Regions from separate parts of the Psychrobium sp. 1_MG-2023 genome, predicted to be linked through region 4. Evidence: predicted binding sites of a transcription regulator. Region 4 holds the regulator's gene; each other region holds the start of a gene.
The links. Region 4 encodes sigma-54, which starts transcription at its own class of promoters, with help from an activator protein. Its sites were predicted from a motif close to GTTGGCACGNNNNTNGNNT; they were not measured.
Positions count from the first base shown of each region.

Region 1: a site for sigma-54 is predicted at 1,997-2,015, ahead of Q8W26_RS15000 (DUF1778 domain-containing protein). Genes of this name have one in related genera too.
Region 2: a site for sigma-54 is predicted at 1,522-1,540, ahead of Q8W26_RS01580 (flagellar hook-length control protein FliK). Genes of this name have one in related genera too.
Region 3: a site for sigma-54 is predicted at 1,528-1,546, ahead of Q8W26_RS01760 (flagellar basal body rod protein FlgF). Genes of this name have one in related genera too.

Region 1 is NZ_JAUYVJ010000032.1:42,026-45,240, forward strand. It holds gene Q8W26_RS14995 (S9 family peptidase) at 1-1,720, opposite strand, end outside; gene Q8W26_RS15000 (DUF1778 domain-containing protein) at 2,076-2,348, shown strand; gene Q8W26_RS15005 (GNAT family N-acetyltransferase) at 2,345-2,842, shown strand.
Region 2 is NZ_JAUYVJ010000002.1:114,095-117,309, forward strand. It holds gene Q8W26_RS01580 (flagellar hook-length control protein FliK) at 1-1,386, opposite strand, end outside; gene fliJ (flagellar export protein FliJ) at 1,647-2,099, opposite strand; gene fliI (flagellar protein export ATPase FliI) at 2,099-3,215, opposite strand, start outside.
Region 3 is NZ_JAUYVJ010000002.1:154,785-157,999, forward strand. It holds gene flgG (flagellar basal-body rod protein FlgG) at 1-710, opposite strand, end outside; gene Q8W26_RS01760 (flagellar basal body rod protein FlgF) at 726-1,469, opposite strand; gene flgE (flagellar hook protein FlgE) at 1,649-2,965, opposite strand; gene Q8W26_RS01770 (flagellar hook assembly protein FlgD) at 2,986-3,215, opposite strand, start outside.
Region 4 is NZ_JAUYVJ010000008.1:74,997-78,211, forward strand. It holds gene lptB (LPS export ABC transporter ATP-binding protein) at 1-350, shown strand, start outside; gene Q8W26_RS06040 (RNA polymerase factor sigma-54) at 418-1,935, shown strand; gene hpf (ribosome hibernation promoting factor) at 1,961-2,248, shown strand; gene rapZ (RNase adapter RapZ) at 2,387-3,215, shown strand, end outside.

The DNA of each region.
Region 1 (3,215 bases), on a different contig from region 4:
GGATCACAAACATTGGCGCATCCCATTTTTCAATGTGATTGATTGGATTGAACTGGCCATAGGCTTTTTCAGTCGCTGCGTTCTTTTCCCAGTAAGCACCGCCTAGTTCGTTGTTGACGAAGAATAATTCTTCTGTTGTGCCGTACATGCTGCGTAAGTCAAAAATACCACAGTGTGCGATGAAGGTTTTAAAACGACCTTCGTGGTTGCCTGCAAGGTAGAATGCAGAGTAACCACCGTAGCTTGCGCCAACGGCACCAATACGGTTGTTATCAACGTATGACTCTTTTGCTACATCATCAATGGCCGATAGGTAATCATCCATTACCTGACCGCCCCAATCATGGCTAATATCGTCGTTCCACTTTTCGCCGTGACCTGGCATACCACGACGGTTAGGCGCAACTACAATGTAACCTTGTGATGCCATTAATTGGAAGTTCCAACGGAATGAATAGAACTGAGAAAGTGGCGACTGCGGCCCACCTTGAAGGTATAAAAGCGTTGGGTATTTCTTTTTCTTATCGAAATTAGGTGGGTAAATTACCCAAGTGACCATGTCTTTGCCATCGGTAGTTTTTACCATGCGCTTTTCAACGTTTGGCAGGTCTAGCTCACCATACACTGAATCGTTTTCTTTAGTCAGGGCAGTGAGTTTTTTGCTACCTAAATCAAAACGGTAAATCTCTTTGGCTGCATTCATGCTATTGCGTGTGACCACAAGCTTATCTTTTAGCACTGCAACAATGCCGTTTACATCAAACTGACCTTTGGTTAGCTGTTTGATTTTAGGCTTAGCCTTGGTTTTTGTATTCACCGCTACTTTAAATAGCTGAATTGTGCCATTGGTTGGCGCAATAAAGTAAATAGTTTTGCCGTCAGTACTCCACTTAAAGCTAAATACCGTGCCATCCCAGTGCTCAGTTAAGTTAATATCGCGGTTTTTTACGCGCACAATAATATCTTGCTTGTCGGCTTCGTTACCTGCTTCATCCATTTGTAGCCAAGTTAAATGGCCTTTTGGCGAAAATGCTGGGTACTTATCGTAGCCAAGGTTTTTCTCGGTGTGATTGGTGGTTTTTTTACTTGCTAGGTTATAGCTGTAAATGTCGGTATTGGTGCTTTTAACATATTCTGTGCCCGTAAGCTTTTTGCTTACGTAATAAATGTTTTTACCTTTTGGCCCCCACGTGTAGTCTGCCGGACCACCAAATGGTGATGTTGGACTATCAAATGGCATGCCTTGCATGATGTCGACTTTTTCTTCAGTTTTTAAGTCTTGGTAAAACACATGCTTGTATTTGCCATCTTTCCACGTATCCCAGTGACGGTAGTTTAAATCGTCATAGACATAAGCATTGGCTTGGCTCAGCTCTTTATGGCGGACAGTGGCAAGTACGTCTTCAATCTGTACTTTTTCGTGAAATAGCTTTTTGCTGCCATCCGGTGAGATACTTTTATCAATGACCACACCTTGGTATGCCTCTAATAATTGAGAACTACCACCTTTTAGCGGTACTTGGTACACCTTGCTTGAAAAGTCATTCTTTTCAATGCTTGGAGTGGTTACCTTGTAAATCACATGAGTTTTATCTGTATTTAAGCCCAGTGCGCTTACGCGTTTAAGTTGCCAAAGTTTCTCAGGTGTCATCACCTCTTTGGCTGATACATGCATACTTGCCGCAAGTCCTAAACTTGCACATAATAGAATCCGCAACATCGCGAAATACCTCTAAAAATAAAATCTCGAATAGACTACATAAATTGACACTAAGTTAAAAGAACTCGCGTTAAGAATTGGGCAGATTATCCAGAGGTAAGATGTTATCAGGCTGGCATATTATCGTTACAGTAGCTCTAAAGCCCTTTTATAAAGTTTATGAAACGGCCATTCACGATAATTTATGATTGTCTTATTGTTCTATTGTTCGATTCGACACCCGAATAAGGTATCGACTACGCGACACCTATTCTTGTTTGTTAGTTTGCGTGCCAAAGTGACACAAAGATTGCTTATTGAACACTTTAAGACCATAATACCCATGTGACACTTTGACACAACAGGAGATATAATTATGGCTACTACTTTGCCTCGCATCACCGCTAGAGTTGATGTCGATACACAAGACTTACTTACTAAGGCTGCCGCGATCACCGGCATGTCTAGCATCAACTCGTTTGTTCTAAGCGCTGCAATCGAAAAAGCTAAACAAGTCATCGAACGTGAACAGGCTTTAAAACTGAGCCAAGCTGATGCTATGTTGCTAATGGAAGCTTTAGACCGCCCTGCTACACAGAACTCAAAACTAAAAGCTGCTGCTGATCGGTACGAAAGCAAAACTCAATGATGAATACGGTACTTCTAGATAAAGCTAAACACGATAGAAACCGATTCAAGTGTGGTATCGAAGCTCTCAATAATTACTTAAAAGTAATGGCGAGTCAGCAAGCAAAAAAAGACAACACCAGAACGTTTGTTTTGGAGGATGATAACGACAACTCTCATGTCATCGGCTTTTACACGCTAACAATGACACCAATTGACTTAAAGGCATTGCCCGATAAGTTACAAAAAAAACACCAACCATCCACCTCTGGTGGTCTGATTGCCCGCCTTGCTGTCGATGACCGATACAAAGGGAAAGGTTTTGGTGAGTGGCTGCTTATCGACGCACTCAGAAAGCTATTAGCTGCAAGTGATAGCGTTGCATTTCCAGTTGTTATCGTTGACGCCAAAGACGGTGCGAAACACTTCTATGAACGCTATGGTTTTCAATCATTTGAAGACGCTGAAAGTAAACTCTTCATCACCATTGCTGATGTGAGAGCAAGCTTAAGCTAGTTAACCGCTAGCCTTTAGCAACGCCTAAATAACAGACTTAAAATTGTTTGCTAAAATTTGAGATACAAAAAACAGCAAACTGTTTTAAGTCCTTGTTATTTTCTTGTTAAACGAAGCCACTCCGCGGCAGAGTATACTCGCGGTTGTTCATACTTAACCAGATAAACCACCAGTGGATGCGTTTTAACTGGAGACATCACAATATGCACGGGGGTTACTCGAACGAGTTAAGTGGTACCGATAATAAGGAGAATGGCATCAACAAAATGAGAGAAGCAATAACGAGAAGAACAACTAAAAATAGCTAACCACTTGATATAACGTGAACACACGTTATGCACTAACACGACTCGGCTTGAGTTCATTATTCAGG
Region 2 (3,215 bases), on a different contig from region 4:
AGCAATCACTTGTTCCAATGCTTTCTTTAATTCTGGCTTATCGGCTAATTGCCCAGACATAGCCTCTAATGTATTAACAAGCTGTTTGATTGGTGTCGTATCAGCCCCTACGCTGTCATGCCCGTGAGCACTTTTTGCAACAGATAAGGGTTGACCGCTCTCCCGACTATCATCACTCTCAACCAGACCCGGTTCACTGCTCTTACTCTCTTGCTTGCCAAGCATTGGACTGTTAATTACTTCACCACTGGCTTTGACAGAGCTATCATTAGATGCTTCTTTTGAGCTCAAGGTGGCAGCGGAATGTTCAGCTACTCTCTCTTTTGTGTCGACTTGACTGGCAATATCTCTTTGAAATTGAGTGTCACCTTGAACTTGGGTCGTTTGTTTCTGCTGAGTTTGAACACTTCCAGTTTCACCCTCTTGGCTTATCTCTTTTGAACGCTCTTGTTCGTTGGTGCGATTAATATCATGAGCGGCCTGAGTTTGCTTCGTGGGTTCTTGTCTATCAACAGCCTGCTGCTCAGATACTAATGAAGGTGACGCTCCTACGGCTGAGCGTTCGGTCACCGATTCGTTTTCCACTAAAGGTTGACTCTTACTGAACTCAGAGGAGACTTTCTCTTTATCAGTAACCAATCCCTGTGCATTGTCTCGAATGTCAATAGAGTTCTGTGTAACAGCTTGAGATTCAGTATCCGATTTTCCAACGTGTTCATACTCATCAGACGCTTTATCCATCTTACTTTCATGAGATGTCACCGCTTCACTTTCAACAATAGCCTTATTCGTTGCTATGATACCCTGAGTCTGAGGTTCGATACCCTTATCTTGACTGACGCGAGTCATTGACGGTTGCTCTAGTGAAGGCTCAGCGCTTTCTTCGATTATTTGAGCCTCTGTATTTTTTTGCTCAGTAGAAGGTGTCATTCCCTGTCTGGCTGGCGCGTCATCCATCGATGAAGTGGGTGCAGTTACAGCAGGTGCTGTTTGATTTCTTGCGCTCTCTTCATCAAATTCTTTGTTAAGATCTACGTCGGCAAGATATTTATCAATAATTTCCTCAGCAACTTTCTCACTTTGCTCAGACGAAAGGCGCTGCTCTTTATTTTCTTTATCGGCTGGTGGCTGAGTCTGTTCTGCGTTGGTATTCTCAGTTTGAGACGTTGATTTCGTGCGACCAGAACCACTCTCAATCTCTTGGTTAAGAATATCAGAAAATGAGACATCATCATGTTCATTACTAACTGCTTTACCAGCCCCAGCATACTCTGTTACAGACGACGAAGAGTCAGATTTCGCATTATTATTGGTTGCCATGGCGGCAAAGCTTGCCGAATTATCACGACTAACACCTAGCAAACCAGAAGATAGACTTTCGAGCATAATATTCCTCAACACTTCAAATAATACAACACCAACAAAAAACGTTATATTTCATCATATTATTTAGACTTAAGCCGTTCACGGGCTACGCTATTAGTAAATCGCATTAAACTTGATCTACTTTTGATAAATAAAATGCAATAAGCGTACCTAAATATAACAAGTTGGGACTTTATTTTTTTGTTCACTGAGCACAACGAAATAGGGACTAATAAATAGCGTTATCGCGCCCCTATTATGGCTTGAGGGCTTTGAATAAACTATGAGGAGGGGTTATTTTTACGGTAATAGGACATCATCGCAAACTCATCGGAGAGCTTTTGCTGTTGTTTCTCTTCTTTTTCAGCGTGTTGTTGTTGTTGCTTGTTAATTAAAAACTCAATTGAGTCGACGTATTGTTTGGCTTTACTCCAATCCTGTCGCCTTGAGTCAACCGCAATCGACGCTCTAGCAATCACATCACGCTGCTGGTTCATTGATTGATCTATTTTAGCTAAAAAGCCCTGCAACAAAATTAACTTATCAGCACTGACAGGAACAGTTGGATCGGGCTTCATCTGCCTTAAATAGTCTTTTTTATATTGAATCAATGAATCCATTTGCTGCTTTAGTTGATTTAATTGCTGCTGAGCCGCCGTTAACATTCGCAACTGCTCTTGCTCTTTCTTAGACGCCATTTCTTTGACGATGAGTAGTTGCTTGATATCAGCCATTATTGTAACGCGTCACCAAGTTGTGACAATGCCGTGAGTGACTCATCATACGGATGGCTTTCTTTCATCGTCTGCTGACAAAACGCTTCAATCACTGGATAGAATTGAATTGATTTATCCACTTTAGGATCTGCGCCTTGGATATAAGCACCAATAGAAATGAGGTCTTTATTCTGCTGGTACAGCGAATAATTTTGCTTCACGAGTCGAGCATACTGAACATGCTGATCACTCACAACCATCGGCATTACACGAGAAATCGATGCTTCTACGTCAATGGCAGGGTAATGACCCGACTCAGCGAGCTTGCGGGATAACACAATATGCCCATCTAAAATTGCTCGGGAAGCATCAGCAATAGGGTCTTGTAGATCATCGCCCTCAGTTAACACCGTATAGAATGCAGTAATTGAACCTTGAGTGTCACTACCATTACCAGCACGCTCCACCAGCTGAGGAAGCTTTGCAAATACTGACGGGGGATAGCCTTTTGTTGCAGGAGGCTCACCAATAGCCAATGCAATTTCACGCTGCGCCTGAGCAAATCGAGTTAACGAGTCCATTAGCAATAACACTTCCATTCCTTGATCTCGAAAAAACTCGGCAATTGATACAGCTGTTTCACAGGCTTTTAAGCGCATTAGCGGTGAGGTATCTGCGGGTGCGGCCACTACAACCGATCGTTTACGACCCTCTTCACCCAATATTTCTTCTATAAACTCTTTAACCTCACGACCACGCTCCCCGACAAGCCCAACCACAATAACATCGGCGCTCGTGCCACGGGTCATCATGCCAAGTAATACACTTTTACCCACACCTGAGCCAGCAAACAAGCCCATCCGCTGGCCTTTTCCGACTGTGATTAGCGTATTAATCGCCCGTATCCCCACATCTAATGGCTGGGAAATCGGCCTTCTGGCTAATGGATTTATTGGCTCTGCTTTGCCAGACATATGTTGTTTCGCTTTAATAGGCCCTAAACCGTCGAGCGGCTTACCAACACCATCAATCACACGCCCCAATAAATCTAGGCCAACCGGTAAGCCCTTTTGACCTAATAAAGGCTCAACCTTCGCTCCAGGCAGAACACCTTGTAATTCCTCACTAGGCATT
Region 3 (3,215 bases), on a different contig from region 4:
GACTCTATTAAATTAACAAGTTCCTCTGTCACATTAACGTTAGAGGTCTCAAGTGCTCCTTGACGTACTGACCCTAGGCCATCAAGCCCTGGGGTTCCTTGTATAGGAGCACCACTGACACCGGTTTCAGTGTATAAGTTCTGTCCCATCGGCTCTAATCCTTGTGGATTGATAAAGTTAGAAACAGTTAATTGCCCCACTACAGTATTTTCAGCTTGCCCACGCTGGCGTACAGACACTTCACCTTCAGAAGATACCGATATACTCACCGCATCTTGAGGGATAGTAATTGCAGGCTGGACTAAATAGCCACTGCCTGGGGTCACAATTTGCCCTTCTTCGTTCAACATAAATTGGCCATTACGGGTATAGCCAACATTTCCATCGGGCATTAAAATTTCAAAGAAGCCATCACCCTCAAGCATCAAATCTAGAGGGTTTTCTGTGGTTAGCATATTACCTTGCGAAAACTCTTTTTGAGTTGCCACCACTTTAGTACCAGCACCCAACATTAAACCGGCTGGTAGCTCTGTATTTTGTGATGATTTACCACCAGGCTGATTAATGTTTTGATAGAGCAAGTCTTCAAAGACCGCTCGAGACTTCTTAAAGCCAACGGTACTAGCATTCGCTAAGTTATTTGAAATTGTTGCAATATCTGTTTGTTGAGCATCTAAGCCCGATTTACTTATCCACAATGCTGCATGCATAATTAATCTCCTAAATTATCCTAGACGCAATAAACGATCTTGTGATGTATCAACTTCTTCTGCTGTTTTCATCATCTTAACTTGCATATCAAATTGGCGCTGTAAGCTAATTAAATCCACCATTTCACTGACTGAGTTAACATTACTTCCTTCAAGCATGCCACTAGCAATCGTTACTTCTGCGTCATTCACGAACTCGCCACCATCTTTAAGGCGAAATAAGCCATCATTACCTTTGACCAAGTTTTGCCGTTCTGGGTTAACCAGTTGTAAGCGGCCAACTTCTTCAATTACTGTCGCTGGAGCCCCTTGAGGTCTAACAGTGATTGTTCCGTCACTACCAATATTCAATTCATCAACCGGTATTGGGAGTGCTATCGGCCCTCCATCACCCATAATGAACTGTCCAGCAGCGTTACGTAACATACCGGCATTATCAATTTGTAACGATCCAGCGCGAGACAATGCTTGTGAACCATCCTCAGCTTGCACGACTAACCAACCTTCGCCTTGAACAGCAACGTCTAAGTCTCGAGAAGTAGAAATTAAAGGACCCGAAGTAAAGTCTTGAGCCGGACGCTCTGTCAACGAAAACACTCGTGTCGGCATGCCTTCGCCAAAAGCCTGCATTGAGCGTGCTTGCTCAATATCAGATTTAAAACCTGTGGTTTTGGCATTAGCTAAATTGTTCGCTCGCAATGCAGTAGCATTGAGGTTTTCTTTGGCGCCACTCATGGATATATAAAGTAATTTATCCATATTTCACCCCGTCAATAAATTATCAATTTGCTAGGATTAGCAGTTCATAACAAGATAAATGCAACAGGTATGCCAATAGTATGGGTAAAATTAAGAGTGAAAATAAAGGGAGGAGATATTTAACCATTTCACTTCGTAACACCCAAACAAAGGTGTTACGAAACAAATGGTTGAAGTCATTATCTAATTTGCAAAATAGTTTGAGATAATGTTTGATTCACTTCTAGTGCTCTTGAGTTAGCTTGGAAGTTACGTTGAGCGGTAATTAAGTCTACCAACTCTGTCGTTAAATCGACATTCGCTTGCTCTAATGCAGCCGAGTTAATCGTACCGAAGGTGCCGCTATCGCCTTCACCTGGTAATGGCTCGCCAGAATCTTGACTCGCCTTCCAAGATGTATTACCAATTTGCGTTAAACCTTGTTCATTTCTAAAGCGCGCCATAGCAACTCGCCCCAGTGGCTCAGCACTACCATTACTGTAAGTTGCTTTAACTAAACCATCTGGGCCAATTTCTACCCCGGTTAATCGACCAACCGTTAAACCATTTTGCTCAAGAGAAGTCACTTCAAAGCCAGACGAGAATTGTGTTGGCTCATCAAGTTTGATTGTAACCGCTTGTGTACCATCAGCACCTGTTGGATAAACACCAGCACCTGGTGTGCCTAATGCTTCTAATACAATATCAGGACTAGCTGGCGCTGCAGGTGGCTGATAAATACCACTGGTATCAAAATTAATTAATGCTCCAACGTGGCCGGTACCAGCAGTCGCTGCAGTTGGAGAAGCCGCTGAAGCAACATCAACTTTAATGCCATCAACTGCAGTAAACTGTGCCCATTGATTTGGTGCAGAGACATCCTTTACAAAGTAACTGGTTTGTACATGTGACTCACCTAATGAGTCATAAATTGTAATCGATGTTGAGTGGTTGTAAGTCGTTGGGTCTGTATGGTCGAATAAACTTAAATCTTTCGCTGTAGCGTTTGCAGGTAAGTTCGCTGACATGGTGACTTCACTAGACATTACCGGAACACCCGCTGTTTCAGGGATCTGAATTCCATTAGTCGATGTAAGGTTGATGGCAGCTGAGGTGCCATCAGTATTTACCGGATACGTTTGTAAGTAGTTACCTTTTGAATCGACAATGAAGTTTTCATTGTTTAATTTAAAGGCACCTGCTCGCGTAAACGTTAAATCTTTAGAGTCAAGGCCATCTGACGTTACAAAAAAACCTGGACCAGTAATCGCCAAATCTAACGCATTATTAGTGAAAGACAAGCTACCTTGGTGGAATTGCTGTGCAACTTGCGCTGTTGTTGCACCGTCACCGGCCTTCGTTTTTGAGTTAGTAAATAATGAGGAGGCATAGACATCGGCAAATTCTGCACGAGACTCTTTAAAGCCGATAGTGTTTACGTTAGCAATATTATTGGCCGTCACATCCAAATCTTTCTTTGATGCAGCGATGCCACTTAGTGCGATATTAAAAGACATTTTAAAACCCTCTTTTCAGATTAACCTTCGGCAACTGCTAACACTTCATTCAGTGAAATGTTGCCTAGCCCTCTTAAATTTAATACTACGCCGTTAGCAGAATTCCCTAAGCTAACGCTCGCTACATGACTGTATGTTGAAACAGCTAATTCTTGTTGTTCTCCACCAACACTGCCAGTGGCTTTAATTGAATAATTACCTTCAGGCACAGCTTCTCCCTTTTCGTTAGTGCCATCCCAAGTGAATTCAT
Region 4 (3,215 bases):
ATATCCAGCACATTAGAAACAGTTTAGGAATGGCCCTCTCTGGTGGAGAAAGACGTCGTGTAGAGATCGCTCGAGCGCTTGCTGCTGACCCTGAATTCATTTTATTAGATGAACCCTTTGCTGGCGTTGACCCTATCTCAGTGATTGATATAAAACAAATCATTGAACAATTAAAGCAACGTGGCTTAGGAGTGCTGATCACTGACCATAACGTACGAGAAACGTTAGATGTTTGTGAATTTGCTTATATTGTTAGTCATGGTGAAATGATTGCACAAGGCCAACCAGATGACATATTATCAAATCAAACGGTCAGAGATGTTTATCTCGGAGAGCAATTCAGACTATAGTTAGACTATACGATAAAAATAATTTTGTGCTCTCTTCCTTTTAGCACATTCAAGATAACGGATTTAAATGAAAGCTTCATTACAGTTAAAATTAGGCCAATCGCTTACAATGACCCCACAGTTGCAACAAGCGATTAGGCTGCTGCAACTTTCAACTCTCGATCTTCAAAATGAGATCCAAGAAGCGTTGGATAGCAATCCTTTACTCGAGGTCGAAGAGAACTTCGAGGGAAATGAAGCCAACACAAAAGCTGACGATAATGGCGCAGGGCATGAATATGACTCATCAAGTACGCTAGAAGCCAATAACGACAGTAATGACTTTGACAGCAATGACTCTAGTACCATTGATACTTCTGAAGCTCTGGACAAGCAAAGTATCAGCGACGATCTGCCAACAGACACAACTTGGGATGACTACATCTCTGCTGGCCCAGCGGCACCGGTAGCGTCATCGACAGCAGGACCTGAAAGTGATTTCGTTTATCAAGGGGAAACCACTGAGAATTTACAAGATCACCTGTTGTGGCAAGCTAATTTAACGCCTTTTAGCGATAATGATCGAGCAATTGCAACGGCCATTATTGATGCTGTTGAAGAGTCTGGATACCTATCACAAGACTGTGAAGATATTCTGACAGCTATGGCCGATCCTGAAATTGAATTAGATGAAGTTGAAGCAGTATTAAAACGTATCCAACACTTTGATCCAATTGGCGTAGCAGCACGCAGCCCAAGTGAATGCTTAGCCATTCAATTAAAGCGCCTTGCAGAAGATACGCCATGGCGAGATGAAGCCATTCTTTTAGTTGAAGGTTATATGGAGTTATTAGCAACTCGGGATTACCGCACGCTTGCTAAAAAAACCAAATTAAAAGAAGCACAACTCGCTGAAGCTATCCGATTGATTCAAACTCTAAACCCGCACCCTGGTAGTACTATCATCAAAGAAAAAGATGAATATGTTATTCCAGATGTATCGGTTAAAAAGGTAAAAGGACGCTGGATTGTTGAGTTAAACCCAGATTGCATGCCAAAAATTCAGGTCAATGCTGAGTATGCGGCGCTGAGTAAAACCAGTAAGAGCAGTGGAGATACCCAGTTTATTCGAGGTCACTTACAAGAGGCCAAGTGGTTTATTAAAAGTTTAGAAAGCCGAAATGACACCTTGCTAAAGGTAGCAAATTGTATTGTAATGCAACAGAGAGGTTTTTTTGAATACGGCGAAGAAGCGATGAAACCATTGGTTTTAAATGATGTCGCTGAAGCAGTGGAAATGCACGAATCAACTATCTCTCGTGTAACCACACAAAAGTATATGCATACGCCACGTGGTATTTTTGAATTAAAATACTTTTTTTCAAGCCACGTTAGCACTGAGAATGGCGGTGAATGTTCATCAACTGCGATTCGTGCCATTATCAAAAAACTAGTGGCGGCTGAGAGCCCAAAGAAACCATTAAGCGATAGTAAAATTGTAGATTTGTTAGCGGAACAAGGGATTAAAGTAGCAAGAAGAACCATTGCAAAATATCGTGATGCGTTATCAATCCCACCTTCCAATCAAAGAAAGAGCTTAATTTAAGCTCACCAAATGGAGGATGCATTTTATGCAAATTAATTTAACTGGACACCACGTAGCTATTACAGAATCACTTCACGACTATGTGCACACAAAATTTAGTAAATTAGAGCGCCACTTCGAACATATTAATAACGTACATGTTGTTTTAAACGTAGAAAAACTCCAACAAATTGCAGAAGCAACACTTCACCTAAACGGCGGGGAAGTATTTGCTACCTCCACTCACGAAGACATGTATGCCGCGATCGACTCAATGATCAATAAACTTGATCGACAAGTGATCAAACACAAAGAAAAATTACAACGACACTAGATTCTTTAGTCTAAAGTGTCACTCTAAAGCCTAGCATTGCTAGGCTTTTTTGTTGCTAAGTCTTTGCTATCTCATTGCAAATAAATACAAACCCCCTAAAATAAGAACATTAACAAGATAACCATCATGGATGCTCGATTGAAATTAACTATCATTAGCGGAACGTCAGGCTCGGGAAAGAGTGTCGCTTTACGTGTATTAGAAGATTTAGGCTATTACTGCGTTGATAACTTACCAATGAACTTGCTGCATTCGTTTATCGATAGCATGAAGGAGATGGAGCAACCTGTTGCGGTGAGTCTTGATGTACGAAACATTCCTAGTACGCAATCAGAGCTGAGCCAATTAATCGAGCAATTATCAGCAAGCTGTGATTTAGAGATAGTTTTCCTTGATGCACCCAGCACCACGTTAATCAAACGATACAGTGAGACCAGACGCCTGCACCCGCTAACCAAACAGTGCATGACGCTATCTGAAGCGGTTAAAGAAGAAAAATCATTATTACGTCAACTTGCAGAAGTAGCCGACTTAAAGATTGATACTGGTGAGTTAACAATATATCAATTAAGTGACTTGATTAAAGAGCGTATTCTTGGCAATACCGATAGCGAGCTGGTATTAGTATTTGAATCATTTGGTTTTAAATATGGTCTGCCACGAGATGTCGATTTTGTATTCGATGTTCGCTTTTTACCTAACCCCCATTGGGAACCAGAGTTGCGTCCACTCACAGGGCTTGATGCGCCAGTACAACAGTATTTAGCTGCGGAGCCTCTAGTGAATCAACTTGAAGAACAACTCACTACTTTTATTGATACTTGGCTGCCTCACTTAGAAAAAAATAATCGCAGTTACCTCACAATAGCGATTGGCTGTACTGGCGGGCAACATCGCAGTGTTTATATTGCGCAACAATTAGCTAAAAACTTTTCTCACAAAAAGCACAATATCCAGATTCACCACC